One region of the Cohaesibacter gelatinilyticus genome, then DNA from elsewhere that is predicted to be linked to it. Evidence: predicted binding sites of a transcription regulator. Region 1 holds the regulator's gene; each other region holds the start of a gene.
The links. Region 1 encodes PhoB, which activates phosphate uptake and scavenging genes when phosphate is short. Its sites were predicted from a motif close to TGTCATNNANCTGTCAT; they were not measured.
Positions count from the first base shown of each region.

Region 2: CRO57_RS15585 (bifunctional 2',3'-cyclic-nucleotide 2'-phosphodiesterase/3'-nucleotidase) is a predicted target of PhoB. The motif match lies at 3,033-3,049, and genes of this name have one in related genera.
Region 3: CRO57_RS11445 (alpha-D-ribose 1-methylphosphonate 5-triphosphate diphosphatase) is a predicted target of PhoB. The motif match lies at 2,646-2,662, and genes of this name have one in related genera.
Region 4: CRO57_RS04430 (esterase-like activity of phytase family protein) is a predicted target of PhoB. The motif match lies at 2,274-2,290, and genes of this name have one in related genera.

Region 1 is NZ_OBEL01000010.1:30,195-35,704, reverse strand. Features, by position in the region: gene pstA (phosphate ABC transporter permease PstA) at 1-526, shown strand, start outside; gene pstB (phosphate ABC transporter ATP-binding protein PstB) at 574-1,377, shown strand; gene phoU (phosphate signaling complex protein PhoU) at 1,457-2,155, shown strand; gene phoB (phosphate regulon transcriptional regulator PhoB) at 2,155-2,853, shown strand; gene CRO57_RS23565 (L,D-transpeptidase family protein) at 2,929-4,248, opposite strand; gene CRO57_RS23560 (PAS domain-containing protein) at 4,848-5,372, shown strand; gene CRO57_RS23555 (methyl-accepting chemotaxis protein) at 5,347-5,510, shown strand, end outside.
Region 2 is NZ_OBEL01000003.1:366,052-371,561, reverse strand. Features, by position in the region: gene CRO57_RS15605 (alpha/beta hydrolase) at 1-656, shown strand, start outside; gene CRO57_RS15600 (hypothetical protein) at 677-1,264, shown strand; gene CRO57_RS15595 (VOC family protein) at 1,266-1,898, opposite strand; gene asd (archaetidylserine decarboxylase) at 1,922-2,815, opposite strand; gene CRO57_RS15585 (bifunctional 2',3'-cyclic-nucleotide 2'-phosphodiesterase/3'-nucleotidase) at 3,177-5,135, shown strand; gene CRO57_RS15580 (MmcQ/YjbR family DNA-binding protein) at 5,222-5,510, opposite strand, start outside.
Region 3 is NZ_OBEL01000002.1:300,835-306,344, reverse strand. Features, by position in the region: gene CRO57_RS11455 (hypothetical protein) at 1-362, opposite strand, end outside; gene phnF (phosphonate metabolism transcriptional regulator PhnF) at 674-1,468, opposite strand; gene CRO57_RS11445 (alpha-D-ribose 1-methylphosphonate 5-triphosphate diphosphatase) at 1,461-2,600, opposite strand; gene CRO57_RS11440 (PhnD/SsuA/transferrin family substrate-binding protein) at 2,756-3,610, shown strand; gene CRO57_RS11435 (phosphonate ABC transporter ATP-binding protein) at 3,719-4,510, shown strand; gene phnE (phosphonate ABC transporter, permease protein PhnE) at 4,503-5,303, shown strand.
Region 4 is NZ_OBEL01000001.1:984,239-989,748, forward strand. Features, by position in the region: gene CRO57_RS04425 (DUF2867 domain-containing protein) at 124-651, shown strand; gene CRO57_RS04430 (esterase-like activity of phytase family protein) at 890-2,197, opposite strand; tRNA gene CRO57_RS04435 (tRNA-Pro) at 2,392-2,468, opposite strand; gene CRO57_RS04440 (O-antigen ligase family protein) at 2,566-3,897, opposite strand; gene CRO57_RS04445 (undecaprenyl-phosphate glucose phosphotransferase) at 3,900-5,435, opposite strand.

The DNA.
Region 1 (5,510 bases):
TCTGGCTGCTGTTCCTTCCATCGTGTTCGGCCTTTTGGGACTTGCGGTTTTCATCAATTTTGCCGGCCTGCCACGATCCGCATCCATTGTCGGTGGTCTGGTTCTGACTTTGATGACGCTGCCAACTATCATCATCGCAACTCGCTCTGCTTTGAAAGCAGTCCCTCCATCCATCCGCGAAGCAGCTCTGGGGGTTGGCGCATCCAAGACGCAGACCATTTTCCACCATGTCTTGCCGTTGGCCTCCCCCGGGATCCTGACTGGCACCATCATTGGTCTGGCCCAGGCCCTTGGGGAGACAGCTCCACTTCTCATGATTGGCATGGTTGCCTTCGTGAAGGACATTCCAGTCAGCCCACTTGAGCCTGCTACGGCCCTGCCCGTACAGATTTATATGTGGGCAGGTGAAGCAGAGCGGGCTTTTGTTGAGCGCACCTCAGCCGCCATTCTTATCTTGTTGGCATTTCTTGCCATCATGAACATTTCTGCGGTGCTGTTGCGGCGCCGGTTCGAGCGCCGCTGGTAGATCCAGTTGGCAGGAAAGATTTGACGTTTTAGAAAAAGGCCTTGATCATGCAAGATATGACACCGATCAAAACAGCCGAAGCTACCCCGCGCCGCGCCATCAAGATGTCTGGCAAAGGGGTAACCGTCCATTACGGCGCCAAGCAGGCTCTGTTTGGCGTGGATCTGGCAATTGAAGAAAACCAGGTGACCTCGCTTATTGGTCCCTCAGGTTGTGGCAAATCCACTTTTCTTCGCTGCCTGAATCGGATGAATGATACCATCGACATCTGTAAAGTAGGTGGCGAAATCAAGTTGGGCGACACCAATATCTATAACTCCAAAGTGGATGTCGTGGAATTGCGGGCGCGGGTTGGAATGGTGTTCCAAAAACCCAACCCTTTTCCAAAGTCCATTTTTGAAAATATCGCCTATGGCCCACGCATTCACGGTCTATGCCGCGACAAGACCGATATGGAAGAGGTGGTCGTCTCATCCCTGCAAAAAGCTGGCCTGTTTGACGAAATCAAAGATCGTCTGGATGAACCTGGCACCGGTCTTTCCGGTGGCCAGCAGCAGCGTCTTTGCATCGCACGCGCCATTGCAGTGAGCCCGGAAGTCATCCTGATGGATGAACCTTGTTCGGCACTTGATCCCATTGCAACCGCAAAAGTGGAAGAATTGATTGATGAACTGCGTGAGAACTACACCATCGTCATCGTGACTCACTCGATGCAACAGGCGGCTCGTGTCTCGCAACGTACTGCATTTTTCCATTTGGGTAACATTGTCGAAGAGGGTCAGACCGAACAGATCTTCACGACCCCAAAGGACCAGCGGACCCAAGATTATATTACCGGCCGCTTTGGCTAGCAAACATCCTCAGGATTGGTCGTCATTCCATCATCCCCTGATGCACTGACCGACCTCCTGTGTGAAGGAGAGGCAAAACATGTCTGATCATATTGTCACATCTTACGATGAAGACCTGAAGGAGTTGGCCAGCAAGATCTCAGAAATGGGTGGGCGTGCCGAACGGTTGGTCGAAGACAGCATCAAGGCCCTTGTTCTGATGGACATGGCAGGGGCAGCGGAAGCTGTCGAGAAAGATGTCATCATCAACAGCATGGATCAGGAGATTGAAGAAAAAGCCGTCCTGACCATCGCCCGTCGTCAGCCAATGGCACAGGATTTGCGAGAGATTGTCTCTGCCTTGCGCATCTCTGTCGATCTGGAGCGGATTGCCGATTTGGGTAAGAATATTGCCCGCCGTACATTGGCTCTGGAAGGCAAGAACCAGCCCAAGCAGCTGGTGCATGGTATTGAACATATGGCCGAACTGACCCTTGCTCAGCTCCGTACCATTCTGGATGCCTATACAGCTCGTGACGACATGTCCGCCATTGCCGTCTGGCATAAGGACCGCGAAGTGGATGCGCTTTACAATTCTCTCTTCCGTGAATTCCTGACTTATATGATGGAAGATCCGCGCAACATATCCTTCTGCACGCATTTGCTGTTCTGTGCAAAGAATCTGGAACGTATTGGCGATCATGTCACCAATATTGCTGAAACCATTTACTATCTGAATACCGGCCTTCCTCTTGAGGATCGCCAGTTTAAAGAAGACGAACACCTGGATTTGGACTGATGACTCCGAGTGTCATGATTGTGGAAGATGAAGAAGCCCTTAGCCTTCTTCTGCGTTATAATCTTGAATCTGAGGGCTATCATGTGGAGGTGGTTTCTCGCGGAGACGAGGCTGAAAGCCGTCTCCATGAAACACTTCCTGATTTGCTGCTTCTGGACTGGATGTTGCCCGGCCTTTCCGGCATTGAACTATGTCGCCGGTTACGAACCAAGCCAAGAACACAAAAGCTACCCGTTATCATGCTCACGGCACGCGGCGAGGAATCCGAACGTATTCGAGGCCTTTCAACCGGTGCAGATGATTACGTCGTCAAACCGTTCTCAGTGCCGGAATTGATGGCGCGGGTTCGCGCCATGTTGCGCCGCGCCAGCCCGGATCTTGTCGCCACCACACTTAAAGCAGGCGACCTGGAACTGAACCGCGAAACGCACCGTGTCAAGCGTGCCAACCGCGAAATCAATCTCGGGCCAACCGAATATCGGTTGCTTGAATTTTTGATGCAAAATCCTGGCCGGGTCTATTCTCGCGAACAACTGCTGGATGGCGTTTGGGGACATGATGTCTATGTGGACGAACGCACGGTTGATGTCCATGTGGGGCGTCTGCGCAAGACCATCAATCGTGGCAAGGCCAAAGATCCCATTCGCACCGTGCGAGGATCTGGCTATAGTTTTGACGATCAGTTTGCCGCCGAATGAGTTTCACTCCACATCTTAAGAACAAAAAGGCCGCCAGAGTTCAATCTGGCGGCCTTTTTTTCGAATGGCAGTGGTTCAATTGCGTTTGGCCACTTCCCTCAAACCCTTTTTCTTCTTGTCGGGTCCTTTGGGCTTTGTCAGTACTATAAAGTCGGTACCCTGATAGGTGGTTTCCTGACTTTTCCCTTTGTCTGAAATCGCCAGCGAGGATCCTGCAATCAGCAGCGGAGCAATGCGATCTCGCACTTCTTGAGGGATGATCAGACGGTCCAGCACGGCTTCTGCAGCAACCAATCCATCATCTTGTTCAATAGCCTCGATCCCCACACGTTTTTGCATGTTCGGATGAATGCTGTCACCGAGGCTCAATGCCAGCCAATTGGCGTTGGTACGTGCATCATTGGTTTCACTGACCGTAAACAGATGCGCACCCAGCGGCTTTTGTGGATCCTTGAAGCGCAAGGGAGCATTGAAGAGTGGTTTAAATTTCTGGCGCACATAGATGTGGCCTTCGGGCACCAATCCCTTGCCCGCCCTGCTATACAGAGCTTGCAACAATGGGCGGTCAAATTTGCCGTTCCAGTGTGCTTTTTCTGCCGGACTATCTTCTCCGATAAAACGACGAACAGCTGCAATGGTATTGCGCCCGGCAATGCCATCAACTGCACCAGCGTCATAGCCTTGTTCATTTAGCTCATTCTGGATATCACGAACCAGTGTCGTGGTAGAGCGGCGTGTAATCAGGATGCGGACCGGCTTGAGCGTCTTGTGGCGCTTTTGAGCTTTTTTCTGTCTTGCCTTCCAACCGTGCAATGCATGGCGGCTCAACAGACGCATTTCCAATCCTTGGCTATCTTCCTCAAGAGAAGGCTTGATGTCGCTTTGGTCAATACCGGGTTGAAACAATACATTATGTTGAATTGGGCTCGGGGCCACCTCGCGTTCGGCTATCACGACATGCGCACCACGGTTCGTGAGCGAGAACAAGGTCTTGGCGAACGAATTAGGAAGCCGCACACAACCATGGGAGGCTGGATAGCGCGGAACGCTGTTTGAAGCATGCAATGCAATGCCCGACCAAGTGAGGCGCTGCATGAAGGGCATCGGCGCATTATTGTAAAGATTGGAGAAATGCCTACGGCGTTTTTCCAGGATAGAAAAAACTCCTGTCGGAGTCGTATGTCCACGTTTGCCTGTCGAAACGTGTGATTCTGCGATCACTTCCGTTCCTTTGAAAACCTGCAATCTTTGGTCTGCACGCGAAACAATAATCTGGATTGGACGCAAGTCCGGCTTGGCAGAGGTATCTGCGGCAAGGCCTGTTTCACTTGCAACTGCACCAATCGAAAAAGCTCCCAACATTAGCGGAGCCAGCATGGCAATTGATTTGTTCATCCCACTTTTCCCCATTATCCCAACTATACGCCCACCGGGATACCAATTTTGGTTTAATATCAAACAATCTTTGCGGGTGACGTTAGCATGAAACTATCGCCAAGCGGTTAATAGATATGTCTCTTGCAATTGCTTGCTTGTCATCTACTTCTGAATGCTCGACCAACAAGTTATCCTGACCCTTGTCACTTCTGAATATCCCTCGATTACTCAAACATAAATCGGACAAATGTACTACTGCATGATGAAACCTCTTTCATCTGATTGAGAGCCATAGAATATCTACAGAGATTCTCGCATTTCTTATTTGACGCGATGCTTGGCAAATAGGTTCAATTTTCTTCACACTAATATCTGTCGTTTCTAAATACACCTAAATATCGAAGCCCTACCCAATTATCGAGATTTCCAACGAGCCTCTTCCTATTTCAGCTATATATTACCGCCATTCCATTACGTATTTTTATATAGAAATAGATTTTATCATTTCCCGCGGCAATTTCACTCAAGCTCTTGTCTTTTTTATATTTTCAACTCTTGGTTAATCTTTGCTTGGGACAGTTCCCAAAACCAGTTTTGGCCAATATTGGAGAATATCTGTGTCCACATCTCTGACACCAACTGGAGTGGAACGTTTTTTTGATGAAGGAGAAATCCTGGTCAGCAAGACAGACACTCGGGGCCGCATTACCTATTGCAACGAAATCTTTCGAGACATTGCAGGATACGACAATGCGGATCTGCTGGGAGAACCCCATAGCTGTGTGCGTCATCCGGAAATGCCACGTACCGTTTTCAAAATCCTATGGGAGGCATTGCAAGCCAAACGCGAGATCTTTGCATATGTGAAAAACCTCTCCAGCAATGGCGATCACTACTGGGTTTTTGCTCACGTCACACCATCCTATGATGGGAATGGCGATGTTGTGGGCTTTCACTCTGCTCGCCGATGTCCGGATCGCAAGGTACTGAATGAGGTAATCGAACCACTTTATCGGGATCTGATACGCCTTGAAACGAGTGAAAACAATCGTAAGAACGGCCTTGAGAAGGGCTTCGACTATTTGACCGATCTGCTAAAGAACAAGGGCTTGTCGTATGACCAATTTATCCTCACTCTCTAAAAGCCGATATCTTGCGCTTACGGCCTGTGCTCTGATTTTGGGTGCTATATTCTCACATTTCCTGATCACCGATATATTGGCCTATGCACTGGCAGGCATTGCTGCGATCGCCATTCTTGGTTCCACATTCTTTACGCT
Region 2 (5,510 bases), on a different contig from region 1:
CCGACATGGAAGGTTCCAAGGTTCTGGTGCTTGATGAATGGGCTGAGAAAACCGGCCATGGCTGCATGCGCTACGACTATTCCGGTCATGGTATTTCGGGTGGTGCCTTTACCGACGGCACCATTTCCAAATGGCTCGAAGAAAGCCTTGCCATTTTCAACAGAACGGAAGGCGAGCAAATTATCATCGGCTCTTCCATGGGCGGCTGGCTGGCGCTGCTGCTAACCGTTGCGCATATCAAGGCCATTGGCGTCGAGAATAGCCGCATCAAAGGCCTCATCCTGATTGCACCTGCAATCGATATGACCAAGGATCTGATGTGGGACAAATTTGACGACGAGATCCGCGCAGGCATGAAAGCGACCGGCGTTTATGAGCAGCCAAGTGACTATGGCGAACCTTATCAGATCACCCTTGATCTGATTGAAGACGGCAAACAGCATCTGTTTGGTGACGCCATGATAGAGACCGGCTGCCCGGTTCATATCCTGCAAGGGGTTCTGGATGACGCCGTGCCATGGCAAATGGCCGTTGATCTTGTTTCTCGCCTCGCCCGCGATGACGTGCGGCTCACCCTCGTCAAAGACGGCGATCATCGCTTGTCTCGCGACGAAGACTTGGCCCGGCTTATTCGATGCGTCGAGGAGATGCTTTAACGATCCAGGATCATCATTCCATGCGGCTCACCACATACATATTTTTATTTCTGATCGCGGCAGCACCTGCATATGCTGTCGATATTGTGCGTACAGCGTTGAACGAACAAGAATTTAGCCAGGAAAAGAACAAAAGAATAGACAGGGAGGCAGCTCGGAATTTCCAACGCTGGAACAAAAACCCAGACATTATATGGGACTGTGACAGTATTCCGCTGTCCCGTACCAATTGCTCTATCACCACTCTACTATGGAAGTCATTCAAGATTAGAGATAAGGGAATAAAGCTGTTTCCTTATGGGCTTTTTTCAAAAAAAACCTACCCCAATATCCATTTCAATATTTCAGGAAATGTGCCGGGCTGCAGGATCGAAAACCATCCCAACCTAACTTTTGTTGACGTTGGGAACATCGATAGATCAGCTATATATCAGTGCATAAATGGCAGTATCCTCACACATTATAACTTTAACGGAAATGTTAAATTTCCGAATATTATCAGCATAATAGCAGCAGAACACTTACTACAAACCACTCCGCCAGCAACAGATGTCGACCAGATTTTCAACGAGATTGAAGCAGTTATCAATCAGCGAAAATGGCAATGATCTATCTGAGCAATTTAACACCTGCCGCGGTTTGAATTTCCGCTTCCAAACCAATCTCATCTGAGTGCCTCAGAACGACCCTTTGATCCGTAAAGCGTGGTTTCAGAAAGGCTTCGATCTCATCCATGTTTGGGTGAGAGATAGTGAGTTTGAGCAAGCGACAGCCAAGATCGATCATGTTGCCTGATGGATGCGGCCCCTCTGGCCATTCAATCAGGGTTGGGCAAGTGCCATCAAACGGCAAGCGACCATCATCAGAGGTCGAGAATTGCCAATGCAGATCGCCACGTGCCATGTCGATGGCTTTGCCCATCTGAGCCGGAGCATCACTGAGGGTTTGCTGGATATCACTGGTTCCGACAATCCAGGTTGCCAAGGAAGCATCACCCTTCAAGGGAAAGTCAAACCCGAACCATCTGGGGTGGTCAGGCTTAGGCGCATCAGGATCGATGGCTATGACTTCCATATATTCATTGCCGCCCAAACTCATCAGTCGATTATGGGTACCCATTTTTGGATGCTGACCGCCCGGAGGCACGGTGATGCCCAGCTGATCTTCAACATGTTTGAGACCAGCCTCCAACGACGTTGCGACCACGGCGATATGATCAAGGACCAGATGATCTTGCTGCATGAGACTTGCCCTTTATGAAGAGTTCAGACAATTCGGGCAAGTTCCTCCCCGACCTTGATCAGGGTTTCCTTGCCCTCGGCACTGTTGACGATGAGATCACCAGAAAACTGGATTTTGCCCGGTTCAAAGACGAGAACCGTGGTGGAGCCACCAAATTTGAAATAACCTTTTTCATCCATCGCCTTGACCGGGCCGGATGTCTTGGTGTTGACGATTGCGCCAACCCCGAAAGCCCCTACTTCAACATAAGCAAGGGTGCCAGCTTTCTCGGTCTCGATCAGGGTATAGGTGCGTTTATTCTCACCAAAAACATCAGGCCCTGCTCCCAAGGCAATCGGATTGACCGAGTGCAACGCGCCTTCGATATCCCGACTTTGCGTGATCATGCCATCGCAGGGAAAGTGATAACGGTGATAGTCAGCCGGGCAGAGACGCACGATTGCCAATGCGCCACCGACAAAGCGCTCATGAATGCCAGGCAACATCTTCTCTATTGAAAACGGATAGCCCTTGACCGGGGCAAAGTCGTTGCCATCCAATTCCGGGAAGACCAGCACCCGACCATCGGCAGGACTGAGAATCAGATTGGGATCGGTACGATATGGGCGCGCTTCCGGCTTCAGATGCCGGATGAAAAATTCATTGAAGCTCTTGTAGCTGTCCTTGGAATCGGCAAATTCGCTCTCATCAATGCCAAGTTCCTTGATGGTTGGATCGATCTTGCTCCTGGAAAGCGCAGAATCGTAATAAGCCCCCATCAACTTGCTGATCAAGGGTGAGCGAAACAGCATCTTTTCGATCAAGGATGAACTGGCATCCTGATAGGCCCAGCGGATCCATTTTTCACCCAACACCACTTCTTCAAATTCATCTCCCGTCTTGCGATCAATGATGCGGATTGGTTGGCGCTGGCTCATCTCTTTTTATCCTTATTGGCCCGCATTGCGAGCGTTGTTTGGCGAATCAGGGCCTTACATACGTAAAAAGCCGGAAATTTCCGCTGCACAGACAGCCATAGAAATGCCATCAGGACAAGCTTTTACGCTCATGCCTGTGCAAAGCCATTTTCACAAAGATTGATATTTCTACACTTTTCGACACACCCCAAAAGATGCAGCTTTGCCAAGGTTCAAATGTCTTGCTCCCGTCATTTGGCTGGGATCTAATGTTCTCAATCATTTGATCATGCGTGCCGTTCTGTTCGCATTTCTCGATCAAATGAATCCACCTGCTTCTAATTCCACCTCTATTCAAAGATATTTTTTCGGGGAGATATTGATGAATATTTTGAAATCCTTTTTTTGCGCTGGTCTGATGAGCAGCACGATGGCTGCAACTTCGATGGTTTCTGGCTCCGCCATAGCTGCCGAGGTCAAACTGCGCCTGCTTGAGACCACAGACATTCATGTGCATCTGGCCGACTATGATTATTATCGCGACAAACAGTCCGATAAAGTTGGCCTTGCCAAGGTCTCCAGCCTTTTAAAAACTGCCCGGTCTGAGGCCAAGAATTCCATGCTGTTTGACAATGGTGATCTTATTCAGGGCAATCCGTTGGGCGATTACATCGCCAAGGAAAAAGGCCTGAAGGATGGTGAGGTTCATCCGGTCTACAAAGCCATGAATATGCTGAATTATGATGCTGCCAATATCGGCAATCATGAATTCAATTACGGTCTGGATTTCCTCAAAAAATCCATCAAGGGCGCAAATTTCCCTTATGTGCTGTCCAATGTCTATGTGCTGGATGGTGATAAAGACCCTTCCAACGACAAGCCGCTTTACGATCCTTACATCATCATCAACAAGGACGTTATAGCCGAAGATGGCTCCAAACATATGGTCAAGGTTGGCGTGATCGGCTTCACCCCTCCGCAGATCATGCAATGGGACAAGGCCAATCTGGAAGGCAAACTGCGTGTTGAAGACATCATCGACAGTGCCAATAAATATGTGCCGCAGATGAAGGAAAAAGGTGCCGATATCATCGTCGCCATTCCGCATTCCTCAGTCTCCACATCCGAGCGCAAAGGCATGGAAGAAAACGCCTCCGCCTATCTTTCCAAGGTTGAAGGCATTGATGCCATCCTGTTTGGCCATGGTCATCTAGTCTTCCCTTCGAAGAAATATGAAGGCTTCCCGGGTGCAGATGTCGCGAAAGGTACCCTTAATGGTGTGCCTGCCACCATGCCTGGTTTTTGGGGCTCACATCTGGGTGTGATTGATCTGACGCTTTCTGGAGAGACTGGAAATTGGAAAGTTTCTGATGGTACCGGGTCTGTGCGTGGTATTTACAAGCGCGATGGCCGCAAGACCATTCCGCTGGTGGAAGCCGATGCTGCCATCAATGAAGCCATCAAGCACGAACATGAGGAAACCATCGCCTATATGCGCAAAGGCGTTGGCAAGACCACAGCTCCGATCAATAGCTATTTTGCGCTGGTGGCCGATGATCCATCCATTCAGATCGTGACGAATGCACAGAAATGGTATGTTCAGAAGCTGGTCAATGGTTCGGAATATGACGGACTACCAGTGCTCTCAGCTGGAGCTCCGTTCAAGGCTGGCGGTCGCGGTGGCCCGGACTATTTCACCGTAGTGCCAGCAGGTGAGATAGCTCTTAAAAATGTGGCTGATCTTTATATCTATCCAAACACCCTGCGTGTGGTGAAAATGACTGGCTCTGAAGTGCGTGAATGGTTGGAAATGTCCGCCGGGCAGTTCAACCAGATCAAGCCCGGAATGGATGGCGAGCAAGCTCTGATCAACACCGATTTTCCATCTTATAATTTTGATGTGATTGATGGTGTCACATACAAGATTGATGTCTCCAAGCCAGCTCGCTATAGCAAGAAAGGTGAAAAGGTTTCTGACGGCCACCGCATTGTTGACATGATGTTTGACGGCAAGCCAGTTGATCCCAAACAGGAATTCGTCATTGCCACCAATAATTATCGCGCCAGTGGCGGCGGCAATTTCCCAGGGCTCAAAGGCGACAACATCATCATTTCAGCACCGGATGAAAACCGCACCATTCTGGCCAATTACATTTTCGATCAGAAGACCATCAACCCATCCGCCGATAAGAATTGGAGCTTTGCACCATTGAGCGGCAAGGCAAAAGTCTCCTTCACATCCAGCCCATCTGCCAAGGATGTGGCAACCAGCATGGGCTTTGAAACCATGGGCATGGCAGAAAACGGCTTTGCCAAATATCGGATTGATCTCAGCAAATAAGCTGGAATTCAGACAAACGAAAAGCCCGGTCGGAATAATTCTGGTCGGGCTTTTATAGTCAGGCAATTATTCTGACTATAAACCTTTTAGGCCCAAGACAGGCCCAACTCTTTTTGCAACTTCTTGGTCAGCTTACGACCAATGATTTCATGGGCCGCATCGATATGAGATTTGATCTCTTCATCGTCCATGGCATCCATACTCTCCAACTGTACCCATTTGGCTCGCGCCAGATAGGGAGCCGGGATGATATCTTCCTGATCGGGCAGGACTTCGAACGCCAAATCCGAGACCTTGAAGCTGATCTTGATGCCAAGCTTACCTGTTTCCTTATCCTCAACATCCTCTCCCCAATTGGAGCAGATGGCGAAAATC
Region 3 (5,510 bases), on a different contig from region 1:
AACATGACATGGCCCAGCCATGTGTCTTCACTTGCAACATAATAGGTTGGAATGCGCACCTTGCGGATCTTGCCATTGCCCAAGTCCATGCCAAGAACGAAATTGGCGCGTTTGTCCTGCCGCTTCATGGAGGCAGGCATGGGGAGCTCTTCAAAGGTGATGCGGATCCGTGAGCGATCATTGCCGCAATAAAGGGTAATTCTGGAAAAACCATTGCTCACCCAACCAAGGGCGTTGATGCCCCCTGCCGGATTGCGGGCGGTTTTTGTCGTCCAGCCTTGGGCGAATGTCTCGCCTGTGGTGGCGATCAGGAAAAGAAGAGCGGTCAGGAGAGGACCGCATTTGCGAAGCGAGTGGGTCATTCTTGCCTCCGGTACGAGCGCTCGGATGAAGGAGCCGAGCGGGAAGTCATTCTGTCTGGAGAAAAGCTTCAACTCATCGCAGATTGTTTGCAACCGCTACAGATGTACGTAATTGAAATTCCATATGAAATTCTGTCGGAAATCAATTGTCGTACCTGCGCCATCCGATAGCAGGCAGAGGATAGGGGCGCGCGTTGATCGTCAGTTCTTGTGTCGTGTCATAAACCTCTTGAAGCGAGTTCTTGTCCGAAAAGTGCTGCAACTTTTCGGACAAGAACTCGCTCTAATCTCTAAAAATGAATAGGTAAAAGCTATTGTTCGTTGAAAATCAACTCGACGCTGGCAAGCGGCCACCGGCCCAGACTGAAGTCGATTGGCTTGCCCTTGGTGTCGCTATTGATGGCGCTGGTGCGCATCAATGGTGTGCGATGGGTCAGTTGCAGGGCCTCGGCCTCATTGCTATGGGCAAAGCCCCCCGAGATCCGCGTCTCCACTCTCTTGAAATCCTTGATGCCATGGGCCTGATAAACATCAGCGACCGATTGGCGTGCCTCATATACTGCTTCGAAATCGGGAAAGAGATCTGCCGGGAATTCCTTGGTGGTGAAATAGACCGGCTCGTCATTCAGCGTGCGAATGCGGTCCAGGCAGATCACTTCTGTGTCCTGCTTCAGCCCAAGGGCTTCTATTGCTTTCATGCTGGCCGGGCGACGGGATAGCGAAAGGGTATGGGTTTTGATCTGCTCGGCATCGACATTGAGGCTTTCGATGAAGCGCATGTTTGAGCTGATCGCATAACGGGTCGGTTGCTGGCGGACAAAGATGCCGACACCTTTGCGGGCTTGCAGCTGCCCTTCCTGCTGCAATTTTGTGAGGGCGCGGCGCATGGTGACCCGGCTGACATCAAACAAGTCGGCCAGATCATTTTCGCTGGGCAGGCGAGACCCTGCGCTCAACGGACCATGGATGCAGGCATTGGAGAGGCGGTCATAGATTTGCAGCCAGATGGCCCTTTGGCTCTTGTTGCCATAGGGCTTGGCTGCGATGGCACGAATACGCTCCAGCTCATCTTGATCAACGCTGGCGATATTCAGTCTTTTACTCATGTTCCAATACCTTTTGCCCCGCAACGAACACGGCTTTGATGCGGCGGCTCGATTTATCGACAACAAGTATATCGGCCCGCTTGCCGACTTCCAAGGCACCCCGATCGTCCAGTCCGGCGGCTTTGGCGGCATTCAGCGAAATCAGCTTCCATGCTTCGGGCAAGCTCATGGCCTGTTCGTCCACCAGCTTGAAAGCGGCAAACATCATGGCAGGGTAATAATAGTCCGAAGCAAGGCAAGTGCAGCGTCCTTGCTTGATAGCACTGGTGGCATCAAGGGCATTATTCTGGCTACCACCACGCAAGACATTGGGAGAGCCAAGAATGATGGCCTCGCCATGGTCGCGGGCTTCATCGGCTGTGTCTTCCGTCATGGGAAATTCCGAGACGCTGATGCCCATCTGGCGATTTTGACGTCTGACCTCGATGGCATCTTCATCATGGGCAAACATTTTTGTTCCAAGCGCACGCCCCTCACTTGCCATGCGATCAATGGCGGCGGGCACTTCCTCACGGCGCTCCCAGACTTCATGCAGCATGGCAACGGCCTCTTCGCGGGTGAGGCCGCAGCGATCCGCCAGGCGCCCGATTTTGCTGGACTGGATTTTGTGACCCAGATTGGTGGTGGTGTGATCATTGAAGGAAAGGATATGGGCCGGGTCGGTTTTCAGCCAGCCAATCACCTCGTCGCAATAGTCAAAGGCAAAGGTCTCCCAGCGCATATTGACCTTGGTATCCACGGCCAGGTCTGACCCAAGGCTTGTGAGCGTGCTCATGAAGTCCCGCGCCGTCTGCATGCTGCGCAGGCCCGGCTCCCAACTGATGGCCAGCCCGTGATAGGCGGTGGTGATGCCGTTGGTCATCATCTGCCGGTCGGCTTCTTTCAGGGCTACATCCATAGGAAACATCAGGCCGGGGCGCGGCTGTACGATGCGCTCGAAGGCATCGCCATGAATGTCAATGATGCCGGGCAGGACCAAACAATCGCGCGCGTCATAGATGCGATCTTGCTTTAGTGCCGGTTCGGCTTGTGCTTCGATTGCCTCGATCATGTCGCCGCCGATGATCAGATCTGCGTGATGAACATTGTCGGTCGAGACGATCTCGCCGCCCTTTACTAGCCAGGAATTCATGATTTTTTCTCTCCGCTCGGCCTTGTCGCAAAACTGCGTCATAGCCGTCATGAACGTGTAACACGGGCGGACTATAGGTTCCTTGTATGACAATGCTGTATATACAGCAAACAATATCGAGCCTATTCACAAGACTTGTTAACTGGGAGAGTCCTATGTCTCGTTCACTGCTCGCTGCCGCTGCAACCCTGCTAATGGCAGGCACCGCCATGGCCGAACCTGTCAAATTCGCCGTCACCGACATTGAAGGTCTGGAAGCGTTGCAGCAGGAATTTGCAGCTTTTGAAGGCGCGTTGGAAAAAGCCACCGGTCTGGAAATCGAGCTTTATCCTGTTTCTTCCCGCACCGCGGCCGTCGAAGCCATCAATCAGGGCAAGGCTGATCTGGTTCTGACCGGTCCGGCTGAATATGTGGTCATCAAGGAACTGACCGATGCAGAGATCGTCGTTGCTTGGCAGCGTCCGAACTATTATGCGCAGATCGTGACCTTGACCGAAGGCTCCATCGATAGCGTTGCTGATCTCAAAGGCAAGACCGTTACCTTCGGTTCTGTTGGATCCACCTCTCAGCATCTTGGCCCTGCACAGACTTTGGCTGATTTCGGTCTGAATTATGGCAGCGACTATAATGCGCAGATCATTTCCCGAAATGTTGCTGTTGAAGCCTTGATTCGTGGTGACATTCAGGCTGTTGGCATGAATGACGGACATCTGAAGAAAATCCGCAAGGCTTTCCCTGGTGTGTCCTTCACCGTTGTGGCTCGTGGTCGTGATCTGCCAAACGACATTCTGATTGCTCGTAAAGATATGGACAAGGCTGCTCTGGAGAAGGTCAAAAAGGCCTTCGTTGAAAATGGCAAAGAGCTGATGGCCGCTGTTCTTAAGGGTGATGACAACCAAAAGTACGAAGGTGGTTTCTTCCTGTCTTCCGTTGAAGACGCAAAATATGACTATGTCCGCGCCATGTACAAGACCATCGGCGTCGACACCAAGTCTTTCGTCGGCAACTAATTGCCTCGCGTTAGATCTGTCATACCTTTGTAAAAGAACGGATCGAAAATTCCGGACAGGGGCGCACGTTCGCCCTTGTCCATCGATCACAACCAGACCTTATTCCCCATGCTGACAACTGTTTCCCACCTTGCCCCGGATGTGAAAGGCAGAGACGCCATCATTCAGACCAAAGGCCTCAGAAAAGCCTATGCTCGTGACAGGGTCATTCTCAATGGCATTGATCTGACCATTCGCTCTGGTGAGCGGGTGGCCCTGATTGGCTCGAACGGTTCGGGCAAATCCACCTTGCTGAAAAGTCTGATCGGTCTGCACCCGATCTCGGGTGGTTCGGTCGAAACTCTGGGTCAGTCCTTTGAACGTGCGCCATCGGGCAAACAAAGGCAGGCTTTGCGTCGGCAGATGGGATTTGTCTTCCAAAAGCACTGCCTGGTGCAGCGGCGCTCCGTCCTCTCCAATGTGGTGCATGGCATGCTTGGGGAAGCTGGCAGCTGGCGGGCCTTTTGCCATCATACAGCGCCAACGCCATGGCGGGATATGGCGCTGGAAACTCTGGACAATGTCAATCTGGCGTCCTTTGCCAGTTCTCGTGCCGATGCTCTGTCCGGTGGTCAGCAGCAACGGGTTGCCATTGCGCGGGCTCTGGTGCGTGGCCCCAAGATCCTGATTGCTGATGAACCGGCCGCCAGTCTTGATCCTGTTGCGGGGCGTGATGTGATGAGCCTGTTTGCCCGTCTCTGTCAGGATGCCGGTATCACCCTTCTCTTCACCTCTCACGATATGGTTCATGCAACAGAATTTGCCGACCGCATTGTTGCCTTGAAAGCTGGCAATCTGTTTTTTGACAAGCCATCCAGCAAGGTCACCCAGTCTGATCTGGCGGAGGTCTTCCATGCCTGATGCTGCGCACTCTCTTCCTTCGCGCCGTCCGCGCCTGACCCCGCTTGCTTTCATTCTTTATGTAACTCTTGGGGCCGTTCTGATTGCCTCCATCAATGATGTAGCGCCATCAGTCAGCCAGTTGGTTGATGGGGTTCCGGGCATGGTGTCCTTGCTGGATCGCATGACGCCGCCCAATCTGGAGCCTGCCTTCCTGCAGCGGGTGGGGCTGCGCATCGTCGAGACTTTTCAGATTGCTTTGGTTGGCGCCGCCATCGGCATTGTGCTGAGTTTGCCTTTGGGATGGCTTGCAGCGCGTGGCGTCTCGCCTCTTGGGCGGTTTGGCTATGGTGTGAAAGCCTTCATTTCCTTGTTGCGCACGGTGCCGGATCTGGTCTGGGCGCTTTTGTTTGTTGCGACCGTGGGGCTTGGGGCCGTTGCTGGCACCATGACCATCGTCGTCGATACCATTGGCTTTTGCGGGCGTTTCTTTTCCGAGGCCATGGAAGATGCGGACAAGGAACCGCAAGATGCATTGTCTGCCATCGGGGCCAATCGGGTTTCAATTCTGACTGGCGCGATCCTGCCTCATGCTGCGCCATCAATGATCAACTCGTCTTTGTTCGCGCTGGAAAAGGCCATTCGTTCGTCGGTCATTCTTGGCCTGGTCGGGGCAGGGGGTATCGGTCAGGAGCTGAAGGTTGCGTTTGATCTGTTCCAATATCGCAATGCCTGCACCATCATTCTGGTGATCTTCGCCATCGTCCTGATCATGGAATATATCACCGACCGTATGCGCGCGCGACTGGAATAGATTTGAACAATGGTCCTCATACGCAAAGTGTCTCGCCTTTGGAGCCAAACTTCGGAGGCGGTTTGGCTTTGTTTATCGGGTGACAGGGTTTGAAACAGTCGCAATGCTGTATTGAAGCGATGTTGTCAGGAAAAACACAAGGTCAAGCGAACCATTTAAAGCCCAAGATTGCAACCCATGAAATCAATAGGCCTTGCGGGTTTTACA
Region 4 (5,510 bases), on a different contig from region 1:
GAAGGATCATGCATCTCAACACACAGTGTAATAATGTCGCAACACTGCCTTTTGGATTGCGGATGAGTCGACTTCTGAATACGGTTCTTTACGTATATAAAGTCGAAATGATGAGCAAAGCTGATGAGCGTCCCGATTTCCAAAACAATTCGTCTACATGAAGCCAGTGCTCTATGGGCTTATTTCAAGGATAAGGATCATTTGGATTGTGTGACCATCAGTGGACAAACTGATCAGTCAGCCGCCGAACTGGCCAGTCTCGTTTTTGATCAACAACCTGCCTGGGTAGAGTTCCTTATGGCGCTGCGCAACAGGATCGTAAAGCCGTTGGGCCTGAAAACGGGCCATGATGGTCCTTTCACGATTGATGATCCCCAAGTTGAAAGCGTAGGAATACGCGAAAAAATTGGGTTATTTGAAGTCTTTCAGCAGTCAGACGATGAAATTGTACTGGGGGCGGATGATTGGCATCTGGATTTTCGTGTCGGTATCAGAAAGTCGGAAAATAGGGTGCAGATGGCAAGCTGGGTGCATCCTCACAACTGGATTGGTCGGGCATATTTGACTCTTATCATGCCCTTTCATCATCTTATTGTTGGTCAAAGTGCCAAACGTATGGCCGTCGCAATGCAATCTCGCGAAAAGCGTTAGAAGAAGCCCGGGGCTTATTTTTTGAAAAATGTGTGCGGTTTTCAGAAAGGAATATGCTAGCAAACAATGGATTAGGAAATTGGAATGACCGGATATTCATTCAAAGCGCTTTAGAAAACGAAAAATGGCCCCATCATCCGACAGGGCCACTATGCGTCAGAATATCCAAGATCCGTCAGATAATCCAAACGCTCTGGTGTTCTGGTTTCTCCCACGGCGGAAGAACTACGAAAACAGGTTATTTCCAAGCCTTGTCCAGCTTCACGCGAATGGCGCGGGTCGGAGCTCCCATGATGCCAAAATCGTTGTCGTTGACCAGCAAAACGTCCTTCTCACCAAAGAGAGCAATGCCTTCGATCTTTTTCGGATAGGTTGCACCTTCTCCAATCAGAAGCTCTTCCTTCTTCAAAGGCTGAATCTCCGCTTTGGAAAGATCTGTCTGAGCCAGAGAAGGAGAGGTGGCAGTTTTGTCCCACTCGGTACCAATAATATTGGTCGCCCCGTCCTTCAGATCAATAGCATAGAATTTCGTGGTCTTGCTGATCCGTTCCAGCACCACAAACCGCTCATCAGACAGCAGGGTTAGCTCGGAGATTTTAACATCACTTTGCTTGCGCATCTTCTTGACATTATCAGCAGGGAAGCTATCCGCCAGATCCAGTTGGTAAACATATTCCGCTATGGCCTTTCCACTCTCTGCTTCCACCTTCAAAAGGCGCACATTGCGAGAGGTTTTGTAGGCTTTGCCATTCGGGTTGGCCAATGGGCTCTGCATGGAGAAATAGAGGTGCTTTTCATCTTCGCTGATCGCCAAGCTCTCGGCGCCACGATTGAGTTTGCGTTTGGCAAGAATGGAAGGCAGGGAGCCAATGATGTTATAGTTGGCATCTTTGAGATCAGCTTCCATACCTGCAGGCACAAAGCGCTTCAGGATCTTGCCATCGGCAGCGACGTGAATGAGGGAAGGGCCATATTCCTCGGATAGCCAGAAAGTGCCGTCTTTCAAGCGAGCCAGCCCTTCAACATCAAGACCCTCAGCGTCGAAAGGAAGCTCTCGTCCATCTTTGGAATAAGCACCTTCGGTGTTGGTGATCTTCAATGGCGCCGAGCGACCGGAAATTGGCTTGCCATCACGATCTTTCAAGGTCAATACTTCCAGTAACTCAACTTTGCCACCGTTGTCCTTGAAGGTAAGAATGGAGGGGGAAAAATCTGGAAGTGGGAAGATTTTTCCAGCTTTAACGCCTTTGCAGGCCTCTTCCAAAGTGCGTTTGATGACTTTCTCGGCGTCTCCACATTTGATGTTTGGCCCCCGATCTGTTGCGGTATAGAAAACGCCAGCCTCGTCACCCGCACGGCGATAGGCAGCAGAACCAATACCATAATCGGCCTGCATTACATGACCTGAAGGAAAAGTGATAGTGCCCAGATCCAGTGCTTTGGTGGTTGCCGAGAGGTCCAGTTCTTTGACTTCTTGCGCAATTGCGGTTGACCCGGCAAATACAAGAGCCATGCCAGCTGCGGAAAGGATGGTGTTGATCTTCATGTTTCATATCCTGCAATAGTGTGTTCGCTGGCAAAACGCCAACATGACTATTTGCAAGAAAATCTAATAGCGGGATATTGCAGCTCTATGACAGACTGGATACGCAGCTGCTATTGGTGTTCGAAACGCCGAAACCAACGATCTGCTTACAAGAATTTGAAATATCGGGTAAATTCAGGCTGAGGGGAAGTTAATGGTCGGAGCGATAGGATTCGAACCTACGACCCCTTCACCCCCAGCGAAGTGCGCTACCAGGCTGCGCTACGCTCCGACTGAGAGTTATATAGGGCTTATGCTGCAATCATGCAACAAAGTCGGTCACCATAACAGCCATTATCCTCAAGCTTTATGAAAGCAGGAAAGAGGGCTTAGAAGGTCAAAATTCGTGTGGGATGAATGTCAGGTTGTTGTGACAGATCCATGCTGTTGGATTGCGGCTTTGTAGTCTGCATGTACTGAGGTGTTTCTCGGCGCTCTTTACGGCGAGTGAGATATTCCGCGCCAATAAAACCCCAAATGAATCCGAACAGCATATAGACATGACGCCAATGGTCGATATCAATCACTTGCGCAATCAATACGTGACCAAGCCAAACCACAAAGGCGCACTGCAGCAGCAACTGCCATGGACGTGTACGAAACAATAAGGGAAATGCAACGATAAAGGTTGTGATGATCATCCCCAGATAGGCAATCAGACCAAGCCAGCCATAAGCGACCAGCGATTTCAGATAGATATTATGGGGATCCTGCCCGAATAGAGGACCAAATTCCAATGCACCAAAGCCCAGCGGCTTGGTCCAAGCGGCCGCAAATCCTGCTGCATGTGTTGCAAAGCGGGTGTTATCGTAATTCTGTTTCAGCGTGAAGCGCTGCAATAGCAACCCGCGTACTTCCTCAATACTCAGGGCTGCCAGAATGCCCAGAAAAACCAACCCAGCGCCGATCATCAAATATACCATGATGCGCCCGCGTATTCTGAGAGAGCGGGTTGTGACAAGAAACAAGAGAGAGGCGGCGAGGGTAGAGAACACGGTCAGGCCCCAGGCTGCTCGAGAAAAGCTGAGCAGAATGCCAATAGCCAAGATACCGAAGATGGGCAACAGAATTAGCGCTTTGGAGGGCGGGTTCTTCAAGATGCTGACCAATATGAAGATGAAGGGCAGCACCAAATAAGGGCCAAATACGTTCGGATCCTGAAAGGCTCCCATGGCACGTGAATTTCGCGTGAAGATTTCAAAGCCCGGCACTGCGCCGAAATAGCCGATGATCCCCAAAATAGCAGTCACCACTGCCGCTGCCACATAGGCTTTGTAGATATGTGTCGCATAATGGACCGGATTTTGACTGATAATGCCAGCGAAAAAAATAGATGTGAAGGCCAGGAATGCCGAAACTGCCATATAAAGCGGTTCATGATCTATTATACTGGACTGGGTGATGGAGAAGACCCCGCCCGCGATGAAAAGCAGCATCAGACCAACGAGTGGCAGGATATAGCGATTGATCTTGAAGTCCACAAATGCCCAAATCCCGATGAGGGCGACCATGGCAAACTCATAGGGCGATGGTTCGTTGATAACAAAACCGGAGCAGAAGACGGCAACTGCCAAGGTTGCCGACGCAATATGCTGTTTCCATGCGGACGCACTTGGCCAAGCCAGGCGACCGGTCGCCAAAGGGGCAAGTGCGCTGGCCATGGTTAGTATGCTCCGTCCTGATTGATGATCTTGAACGGAGTCGCAGCAAGAATGTAGAAATCCAGTGCCAAAGACCAGTTTTCGATATAATAGATATCGTGTTCAACACGCTGTTTCAGCTTGTTGTCGTCGTCAATCTCACCACGCCAACCATTGATCTGTGCCCAGCCAGTGATACCTGGCTTGACCTTATGGCGTGCCATATAGCCATCGGCGACTTCTTCAAACAGCTTGTTGTCAGTTTCCTGATGCGGTACGTGCGGGCGCGGACCCACCAGGGACAGGGTACCAACCAGCACATTGAAGAGTTGTGGCAGTTCATCAATGGATGTACGGCGAATGAAGCGGCCAACTTTGGTAACCCGACTGTCATTTTTGGTCACGGATTTCGCGGCCTTCTGGTCAGACTGGTTGGTATAGAGTGAGCGGAACTTGTAAACCATCACCTGCTCGTTATTGAAACCAACGCGCTTCTGACGGAAAATAATAGGGCCGGGACTATCCAGTTTCACCGCAATCGCAGTAGCAATCAGGATTGGTGAGAGAACGATGATCGCGCAGGCCGCTACCAGCACATCAAAGACACGCTTGAACATTGAGCCCCAATTGGCAATTGGCTTGGCGAAGATCGGAACGGTCGGTAATTTACCGACATAGCTGTAGGTGCGACGGCGAAACTGCATCTTGTTCATATGTGCACTGAGATGGATATCCAAGGGTAAAATCCAAAGCTTGTGCAGCATTTGCAAGACACGGTTTTCTGCTGTTACTGGAATAGTCACAATCAGCATATCGATTTTGCAAAGACGCGCAAATTCGACCAGATCATCCACATTGCCAAGTTTCGGATAGCCGGAAACAAGAGCGGGGGAACGTTCGTCGTCACGGTCATCAAAGATGCCGCAGATACGAATATCATTGGCTTCCTGACTTTCCAAAGTGGAGATAATATCGGCAGCAGGTTGGCCACCCCCCACAATCACCGCACGGCGCTCCAGGCGGCCTTCCTCTTTCCAGCGACGAATAACGACGGTCTGCAAGGCCCGAACAACGACAATGGCGCCGATACCACCGGCAAACCAGGCTCCCAACCAACCGCGGTAGGCTTCAAAACTGGTTCCTGTGAAGAAATTGACCAGAATTCCAAGTACGACGACAAGGGTCCAAGCCCCGACAATCTTGCCAATCTGTGGTGAGAAGCTGTGCATGCCACTCATGTTATATCCCTCGGCAGAGAGCATGAAGAGGGCAAATAGCAAGCCACCCAGCAAAGAATAACCCATTGGATATAGAAGATTGGGGAACAGCATCTCGCTGGCAAAATGCAGGGAAGCGATGCCAGCGATTGAGATGAGAGCAATATCTGTCATCTGCACAAAACCACGCACCACCATCGGCGCATATGTGGTGGATGCAAATTCAGAAGCTACCTCGCGAGCCATCTCTGTGATTTCATGATTCTTGCTCTGTGGCTCATCATCTGAGGAGGCAAGAACTGCACTCGAAGTATAGACTGCTCTTGGATCCAAAGCCTGCATTGTTCAACACCGTTTTCCGAATTTTATTATTAAGTCGTCCCGGAAACCAGACTATTGGTTGCAAGCTGAGAAAGA